DNA from 3 places in the Vibrio mytili genome. Region 1 is predicted to be linked to each of the others. Evidence: predicted binding sites of a transcription regulator. Region 1 holds the regulator's gene; each other region holds the start of a gene.

Region 1 (3,286 bases):
GGGGGAGAAAGGGGATGCGTTGATTGCCAAGTTAGTCACTACAACCCAATCGATTCGTGTCGATCAGCCCTTTGCTGAGCCTGCCCCGTTTATGGGACCGCAGATTTCTCTTGCAGCAGCGAAATTTATCCTCGACGCACAAGCCAATCTACAATCGTTAGGTGGGGAAAGCTTGGTCGAAGCGAAGGCTGCTCAAGCCGCGTTTGTGACTCCGGGCATCATTGATGTGACGAATATCGCTGAACTTCCCGATGAAGAGTACTTTGGTCCTTTACTTCAGGTGGTGCGCTACGAAGGACTCGAAAAAGCGGTGGCGTTGGCCAATGATACCCGCTTTGGTTTATCTGCTGGCCTTGTTTCTACTGATGACCAAGAATGGGAATACTTCGTTGATCATATCCGCGCTGGTATCGTCAACCGTAACCGCCAATTGACGGGCGCCAGCGGTGACGCACCATTTGGTGGTCCGGGAGCGTCAGGTAACCTTCGTCCAAGTGCTTACTATGCAGCGGATTATTGTGCCTACCCAATGGCCTCGATGGAAGGCCAAGAAACGGTATTGCCAGCGGCATTGAGTCCTGGTGTTAGCCTATCGTGACAAGACTGGACTGCTCGACCATTATTCTGGACGGCCCTAGGGCTGTGGACGAGCAGTCATCTTATCGTTGAACCCATGCATTTCGTAACAAGGAGCGGTTATGACGCCCGATGTATTATTCAAATCATTATGGCAAGACTATATTCAGCGCCTTTGTCCTTCAGCAGCTAAAGTCCATCAGCTGCTTCAGGAAGATGAGCCATTAATTAATGATCATATTGCACTGCGTACTTTTAATGTTGCCCCTCTTGGTATTGAAACGCTCGCAAAGCCGTTTTTAGCGGTAGGGTATAAAGCGTGTGGTGACTACGTATTTGAAAGCAAAAAACTGATCGCTAAGCACTACGAGCATCCGGATCCGAAGCTGCCAAAAGTTTTTATCAGTGAACTCAAAGTCGAAGAGTGTTCTGCAGCACTGCAAACCATCGTGGCGAAGATAGTGGCACAAGTGAATCAGAGTCAGCTTGCGGGGCACGAGTTTTTATATGCTGGACGTTTGTGGGAGCTCAGTTTTGCTGATTTTCAGACTTTAGCTAAGGAGAGCGAATACGCCTCTTGGTTGGCTGCTCACGGTTATGGCGCCAATCATTTCACGGTGAGTGTCAACCAGTTAAGTCAGTTTGATGAGGTGAAACAAGTGAATGATCATCTTCGTCAGGCGGGTTTTGTGATTAACGAGTCTGGCGGAGAGGTGAAAGGGTCACCTGAGGTTCTGCTTGAGCAATCGTCAACGATGGCGGACAGAGTCACCGTGATGTTCACCGAAGGAACAGAGAACATCCCTGGCGGATTTTATGAGTTTGCTAAGCGGTATCCAATGGAAAACGGTGACCTCTACCCTGGATTTGTGGCGGCATCAGCGGATAAAATCTTTGAAAGTACGAACCGTTAATTTTACCGTCTGCATTGCCTATACCACATCTGGGTAGTCACTCTGTATCTGTGTCGTAAATACAACAAAAGCCACCAATGTTGCCATTGGTGGCTTTTTCTATTGATTGCCGGTCGGTTAATGCAGGATTAACGAGTACCGTAAACCACGATGGTTTTGCCGTGAGCAGAAATCAGGTTCTGCTCTTCTAGCATCTTCAAGATACGACCTACTGTCTCACGAGAACAGCCAACGATCTGACCGATTTCTTGACGAGTGATCTTGATTTGCATGCCGTCAGGGTGAGTCATTGCATCTGGTTGTTTCGCAAGGTTCAGAAGCGTCTGAGCGATACGACCAGTTACGTCTAGGAACGCTAGGTCACCCACTTTTTGGCTAGTAACTTGAAGGCGGCGAGCCATCTGCGCAGAAAGGCGCATTAGGATGTCCGGGTTAACTTGGATCAGCTGACGGAATTTCTTGAAAGAAATTTCAGCAACTTCACAAGGAGATTTAGCGCGAACCCAAGCTGTACGCTCTTGGTCTTCCTCGAATAGACCAAGTTCACCAATAAAGTCTCCTTGGTTGAGGTAAGAAAGGATCATCTCCTTACCTTCTTCGTCTTTGATAAGAACCGCGACAGAGCCTTTGACGATGTAGTACAACGTTTCCGCTTTTTCACCTGCGTGAATCAGCGTGCTCTTTGATGGGTACTTATGAATATGACAATGTGAAAGAAACCACTCTAATGTTGGGTCGGTTTGAGGTTTACCTAGAACCATAATATCTCACTTCCTCTGCAGGGTACGCTTGCGCTATCCATATTTTAGTTTCACTTAGATTCACTAGAATAAGAACACTTATTGTATGGTGCAAGCTCTCTTGTGTCTCGGTAAGAAATAGTATCCTTTTTCTAAAACGATTTCTTGATTTTAATCGTGCCATGATTGAGAATTTGTACGCAAAATTGTGCACATGATCACGGTATGAAAAGTAAACACCTAAGCAGCAAGGTTTTTAGCCAATTTTTCCCGTTTCGATAAGCTGTTGTAGGATTGGTCGCACAATCAACTCCATGGCAAAACTCATTTTCCCCCCTGGCACCACAATGGTGTTATGACGCGACATAAACGAACCATCGATCATCGCCAATAGGTAAGGAAAGTCGACTTTCTTGATACCGCGCAGTCGAATGACGACAAAACTTTCATCCAGACTTGGAATGCCTTTCGCATTCAGCGGGTTTGACGTATCCACGGTTGGCACGCGCTGAAAGTTAATGTGCGTGCGGGAAAACTGTGGCGTGATGTAGTTCAGGTAGTCGTCCATGGAGCGAACAATCGAATCCATGACGGCTTCACGAGAGTGTCCTCGGTCTCGCGTATCACGAACGAATTTTTGAATCCATTCTAAGTTAACGATCGGCACCATCCCAATCAGAAAATCCACATGCTGCGAGACATTGACATCCCCATCAACGACGCCGCCATGTAACCCTTCATAAAAGAGTACATCGCTGTTTTCTGGGAGATCTTGCCAGGGAGTAAACGTACCCGGCATCTGATTATACGGCACTGCCTCGTCAAAAGTGTGCAGATAGCGACGTATGCTGCCTGTGCCATCTTCTCCATACTGACGAAAAAAATCTTGTAAGCCGGGAAAGTCGTTCGCTTGTGGACCAAAGTAGCTAATGTGTCGACCTTGTTCGCGAGCCTTACGAATCTCAATGTCCATCTCAGGGCGAGTAAACCGATGGAAACTGTCACCTTCTACCCAAGCGGGTTTAACGTTCATCATATTGAACATCTTACGGAAGG
Region 2 (3,286 bases), 420 kb from region 1:
TTTGGTGAAGCGCTCTTGTTAACAGAGTGATGTTAAGAAAAACCCGTTCACCGAAAGCCATCTTCATTTTAGGGTCCCCAAAACGAAAAATGCCCCGCAGCAATCTCTTGCTACAGGGCATGATGTAAAACGGCGTCTATATATTAAAAACCCGTACTAAATTACAGAGCTGCAAGGCTTAAGCAGAAGCCTGCAATTGTCGCTGCCATAAGGTTAGACAACGTACCAGCAAGTACTGCTTTCACACCCATGCGAGCGATGTCGCTACGACGGTTTGGCGCAAGGCTACCCAGACCACCTAGTAGAATCGCAATAGAAGAAAGGTTCGCGAAACCACACAGTGCGAATGAGATGATTGCGGTTGTCTTCTCAGACATCACTTCACCTGTCGCTGCAATAACTTGAGCATTGTCACCAATGTAAGGAGTGAAGTTCAAGTAAGCAACAAATTCGTTAACCACGATCTTCTGACCGATGAATGAACCAGCTGTTACCGCTTCTGCCCATGGAACACCGATTAGGAATGCTAGTGGAGAGAATGCGTAACCTAGGATTAGCTCTAGTGTTAGTTCAGGCATGCCGAACCAACCACCGATGCCACCTAGCATACCGTTGATTAGCGCGATTAGACCAACGAATGCGATTAGCATTGCACCCACGTTAAGTGCAAGTTGTAGACCAGAAGCCGCACCGCCCGCTGCTGCGTCGATGACGTTAACTGGTTTGTCGTCGCCGCCGTCCATCGCTTCTTCGATACTTTCGTGAGGCTGATCCGTCTCAGGGTGAAGGATTTTAGCGAACAGTAGACCACCTGGTGCTGCCATGAATGATGCCGCAACGAGGTACTCTAGTGGAACACCCATAGATGCGTAACCAGCTAGTACACCACCAGCAACAGAAGCTAAACCACCACACATTACCGCAAATAGCTCTGATTGAGTCATTTTTGGAACGAATGGACGAACAACTAGAGGTGCCTCTGTTTGACCTACGAAAATGTTAGCCGCTGCTGACATCGATTCCGCACGAGAAGTGCCAAGGGCTTTTTGTAGTGCACCACCAAGAATCTTGATAACCCACTGCATAACGCCAATGTAGTATAGAACTGAAATCAGAGCAGAGAAAAAGATCAGTGTAGGAAGAACACGGAATGCGAAGATGAAACCACCGCCACCGAAGACTTCGAACATCTTGTCAGAAACAAGACCACCGAACAGGAATGATGAACCATCGTTACCGTAGTTGATAACGTTAGATACACCAGAAGAGAAACCGTTTAGTAAATCACGGCCCCAAGGTACATAAAGAACAAATGCCCCTAATGCGAATTGGATAGCGAATGCACCACCCACAGTTCTTAAGTTGATAGCTTTACGGTTAGATGAAAATGCAAATGCAATAGCAAGAAGCACTACCATACCGACTAGGCTCATAAACAGGCTCATAGTTTATGACTTCCTTATAAGTTATTAATTGGCGTGTAACAAAATGGAGCTATAAAGCGGGGGCAATTATACTCATGCCACAACAATTAAAGTAATGCCACCTTCACACTTTCCTATCACATTCATGGTTCATTCACCGACTTTTGTGATAAAACTCACAACAACGAAGAGAGTAATTTCAGTTTCAAACACTATCTTTAGATTTTATTCACATATAGAGAAAGCAAAATTGCTATTTATCCATAGTTGAGAAGCAATCGATTGCTTTTTGCAGCTGCGTAATATTGCCAATTCATTTAGCACATGAATGAGTTTCTCTGGATGGTTTGGCTCCCCTTGATAGCCAAGTATAGGCATATCTGGAGCGTCAGTTTCGATGACGAGCTTGTCTATTGGTAATTTTTGAACCGCGTCGCGGGTTTTATTCGCTCGAGGGTAGGTAATTGTTCCTCCGACACCAATAAAAAAACCTAATTTGATCCATTCCATCGCTTGCTGATAGCTCCCTGAAAAAGCATGTAACACACCGCCTCTTGGCAAATGGGCTACCTTGACCAATTGAATAAGTCGGTTATGCGCTTTACGACTGTGAATAATGACAGGTAAATCAAAGCGGCGAGCGAGTTCAAACTGAATATTAAGTGCTTTTTCTTGTCGCTCTGCGGGCACATCTATCGCAAAGTCCAAACCGCACTCGCCAATGGCAACACACTGACGGTTTCTTTGCTCTAAATACTGCACTAGTTGAGGTAAAGATTGTTCAAAGTCGGGTTGCAAAAAGTAGGGGTGAAACCCCAACGCAAAATACAGGCTTGAGTATTGATGGCTTAACTCCCGGATACGAGACCAGTTTTGTGGACCAACAGAAGGGATGATTATTCTCGACACCCCCTGCTTTGCTGCTAACTGCTGCTGATGCGCAAAGTCCTTTTGAAACACATCAAAGTCAAAATGACAGTGGGTATCAAAGAGCTTCATGCTTATTCTTCAGGTCACTTGGAGAAGGTTTCGACACAGCATTCTCTCCTTCATCACCATTGATTGGATCTTTTCGGTAAGGCACGCAACTGCGCTTTTGATCTGGAGTTAGTCCCATTTCTTTACACCAGTCGTCGTAACGTTTTAACCCACGTTTAAACCAATTCATCTGCTGCCCTCTCAGTGTGATGCCAATCATTAAAAATAAAAACGCCCTTGGCTAAGTGTATAGCCAAGGGCGTTTTAAAATCCAGTCGCTAACTCATCGCTTTGGAACGTGCTCTTTCCCGAGAACGCTGATAATTAGTGTTCGCGGGTTGCTCGGAACTCAATATCCGGGAAACGCTCTTTTGCAAGGTTTAGGTTAACCATGGTAGGCGCAATGTAAGACAAATTATCCCCGCCATCCAAAGCCAGGTTTGCTTGGTTTTTACGCTGGAATTCATCCAGTTTCTTCGCATCATCACACTCAACCCAACGGGCCGTTGCAACGCTTATTCCTTCGTAAATCGCTTCTACATTGTATTCAGACTTCAAACGCGCGACAACCACATCAAACTGAAGCACACCTACCGCACCAACGATTAAGTCGTTGTTTTGTAGTGGTCGGAATACCTGTACCGCCCCTTCTTCAGAAAGCTGAACCAGACCTTTGAGCAGTTGCTTTTGCTTAAGTGGATCTTTAAGACGAATACGACGGAACAGCTCAGGAGCGAAGTTCGGAATACCAGAGAACTTTAGAGACTCACCTTGCGTGAAGGTATCGCCAATTTGAATCGTACCGTGGTTATGTAAACCGATAATGTCGCCCGCATAAGCGTGTTCTGCGCGAGAACGATCACCGGCCATAAAGGTGACTGCAT
Region 3 (3,286 bases), 480 kb from region 1:
ACCAAACCCGGGGACCGTTCTCGCCGAGATGATGACCGTTACTTATTTTTAGAAGCCGTGCTATCTGCGCAACAAACCTTGTATATCAGTTACGTCGGTCGCTCTATTCAAGACAATACCGAACGGGTGCCATCGGTACTTGTGTCTGAGTTGATGGAGTATTGTCACCAAAACTACTGTTTAAGCAGTGACAAAGATACACCTGTGGACGAGTCCGGCGATAACTTGTTGCAAGCGATCGTGACTACGCACGCCATGGTGCCATTTAGCCCCAGTGCATTCCAAGGGGTGAATGCCAGCTATGCGAAAGAGTGGATTCCGGCTGCGTTAACCCAAAGTAGTCACTCTCAGAGTCACATTCGCGGTGACTTTAATCGAGCGCTGGATGATTACCTACTCGGCGCGACGTTTCCAATTGAGCTTGATTTGGTTGAGCTCCAGCGTTTTTGGCGTCTACCTGTACAATACTTTTTTAACCGTCGATTAAAGGTGGTGTTTGAGCCGCCACTGCCTGTTATGGAAGACGATGAGCCATTCGTACTCGGCGGCTTGGAAAGCTACCAAATGCGTGATGAGCTGTTAGGTACCTTACTTGATACCGCGCTAACCCAACCAGAAAAAAAAGCGGATGTGCTCCAGCACTTTATGCATGAGCAACGTGCACAAGGGAAATTACCTGTGGGAGCCTTCGGCGATATTGAGTTTGAAACGAACCGGGTTCAAGCGGAAGAGTTAGTCGATAAGTTGGCGTTTTTATCTGGAGCTCCGCAAGAGGATTTAGAAATCGATCTGACTTTTGATTCTGTGTTTGATTCCTCATTTGAAAACAACGAGAGCGAGCAAAAGAAGGTACGTCTGACTGGTTGGCTTACTCAGTGCTATCAATCCGGGTTGATTCGTTATCGAAGCGGTAAAATTCGAGCGCAGGATTACCTCTCCGCTTGGATTGACCATCTGGCTATGTCCGCGTCGGGTTGTGGCAAGAAAACGCATCTAATTGGTTACGATCGCAAAGAAGGTGCTATGCATCTGATTTATCCAGAAATTGCCGATGCCCAGTATGCGAAACGGCTTCTAGCTGAGTTAGTTCGTTTGTTCTTTGAAGGCATGACCAAGCCTTTACCTTACTTCCCTAAAACGGCGTTAGCTTGTGTCGAAGCGGGCTTTAGTCGCGGTCAATGGGCGGATGATGAAGAGAAGTCGTTGAAGAAAATGGCCGATACATTTAACGATGGCTACATGACGTCTGGCGAAGGCAATAATGCTTATATTTCGCGCATTTGGCCTGCGTGGAATGATGAGCTAGCAGAAGAAGTGCGCTTGTTGACGGCATTAGTCCTGCAAGGTGCTCGCTTAGCAGCGCAAGACGCAGAAGATATAAAAGAAAAATAAAGCTTAGAAGAGTAGGGTGGCCGCCAGAAAATCATTATTTTGTGTAGGGCGTTCGCTGTACGGCCACAGGGTCAGAGGGACCATGATTCTTTTACTTAATTCGTTTGAGTTGCCACGCCTAAATAGGCTTGGTTTATCTCATGACGGGGATAGTAATGGTACAACGGACGGATAACCGTGAGAAAGATCCCACAAAACTTTAAACACTCATACTTAACAGACAGATTAATAAGAATTTTTACGATAGATCACAATTTGATTAGTCGACAAGCCGGAGAGATTCAGAGCAATGGTCCACATGTCAGGTGAAGAATTAGAAAATACGGTGCAATCACAATGCGCCCAGCAGACAGTTCAGCCAACGCCTCTAAAGCCGATGACGTTTCCTTTGCATGGCGCAAGATTAATTGAGGCATCGGCTGGTACAGGTAAAACGTTTACGATCGCTGGATTATACCTGCGCCTTTTGCTTGGGCACGGCAGTGCAGAAACCAAACATCGCGTCCCTTTGACCGTGGACCAAATATTGGTGGTGACGTTTACCGAAGCTGCGACGGCGGAACTGCGTGACCGTATTCGAGCTAGGATTCATGATGCACGCATTGCTTTTGCTCGTGGGAAAAGTGCTGATCCAGTCATCCAGCCATTGCTTGAAGAAATAGACGATCGCCAACAAGCGGCTGAGATTCTACTGCAAGCGGAACGCCAAATGGACGAAGCCGCAGTGTATACGATCCATGGCTTCTGTCAGCGTATGCTGACCCAAAATGCCTTTGAATCCGGCAGTCGATTTAATAATGAATTTGTCACTGATGAAAGCCATCTAAAAGCTCAGGTAGTGGCGGATTACTGGCGACGTAACTTCTATCCGTTACCCTTTAATCTCGCCGGGGAGATTCGTCAGTTGTGGGGTTCTCCGTCAGCACTATTAGGTGATATCGGCCGTTATTTAACCGGCGCACCTTTGAGCTTGTCTGTACCTGCGATGCAAGGCAGCTTAGCGGATCTTCATGCTGAAAACCTGAAAAGAATTGATGAGCTGAAAGCGCTATGGCGGGAAAGCCAAGAAGACTTCTTGACGCTGATTTCCGATTCTGACATTAACAAGCGTAGCTACACCAAAAAATCTTTGCCGACTTGGTTAGAGGTTGTGAATGGATGGGCCGCGACGGAAACCACTGGCTACGACTATCCGGATAAACTGGAGAAGTTTGCTCAGAATGTACTTGAGGAAAAAACACCGAAAGGTACCGCGCCTCAGCATGCGGCTTTTGCCGCGATTGAAACCTTTCTCGCCAACCCCATCAGTTTAAAAGCGCCGCTACTTGCCCATGCGATTGAACATTGCCGGGTGATGTTAGCCAACGCAAAAAGCCAGAAGCAGTGGCTGTCGTTCGATGACTTGTTGACACAACTTTCAGCGTCCATAGATACCGATGAAAGCGGGTTGCTGGCAGAGCGAATTCGCACTTTGTATCCCGTTGCTATGATTGACGAATTCCAAGATACCGATCCGTTGCAATACAGCATCTTCAGCCGTATTTATCTGAATAACCCAGAATGTGGTTTGTTCATGATTGGAGACCCAAAACAGGCGATCTATGGGTTTCGTGGCGCGGACATTTTCACCTATATTAAAGCGCGAAATCAAGTCAGTGCCCACTACACTCTCGGTACCAACTGGCGTTCCAGCGCGGATATGGTCCGGGCAGTGAATCAGGTTTTTGATTTACCAGACAGTCCATTTATCTATGATTCGGACATTCCATTCTTACCGGTTAATTACAGTCCAAATGCCGATAAACGCATTTGGACCATGGGTGGTCAAAAGCAACCTGCATTGACGTACTGGTTGCAAGACGCTGACGATAAACCATTGCCGAAAAGGGAGTAT

The links. The regulator CRP, encoded in region 1, controls carbon source genes, mostly activating them, when cyclic AMP is high. The targets are predictions, from matches to a motif close to TGTGANNNNNNTCACA.
Region 2: a site for CRP is predicted at 1,590-1,605, ahead of ONE56_RS10245 (NupC/NupG family nucleoside CNT transporter). Genes of this name have one in related genera too.
Region 3: a site for CRP is predicted at 1,569-1,584, ahead of recB (exodeoxyribonuclease V subunit beta). Genes of this name have one in related genera too.

Annotation. Positions count from the first base shown of each region.
Region 1 is NZ_CP110481.1:2,652,609-2,655,894, reverse strand. It holds gene astD (succinylglutamate-semialdehyde dehydrogenase) at 1-598, shown strand, start outside; gene ONE56_RS12225 (DUF1338 domain-containing protein) at 699-1,490, shown strand; gene crp (cAMP-activated global transcriptional regulator CRP) at 1,619-2,251, opposite strand; gene ONE56_RS12215 (phosphoribulokinase) at 2,487-3,286, opposite strand, start outside.
Region 2 is NZ_CP110481.1:2,235,809-2,239,094, forward strand. It holds gene ONE56_RS10245 (NupC/NupG family nucleoside CNT transporter) at 162-1,445, opposite strand; gene ONE56_RS10250 (TatD family hydrolase) at 1,650-2,423, opposite strand; gene ONE56_RS10255 (DUF5363 family protein) at 2,410-2,592, opposite strand; gene prfC (peptide chain release factor 3) at 2,727-3,286, opposite strand, start outside.
Region 3 is NZ_CP110481.1:2,173,393-2,176,678, reverse strand. It holds gene recC (exodeoxyribonuclease V subunit gamma) at 1-1,392, shown strand, start outside; gene recB (exodeoxyribonuclease V subunit beta) at 1,682-3,286, shown strand, end outside.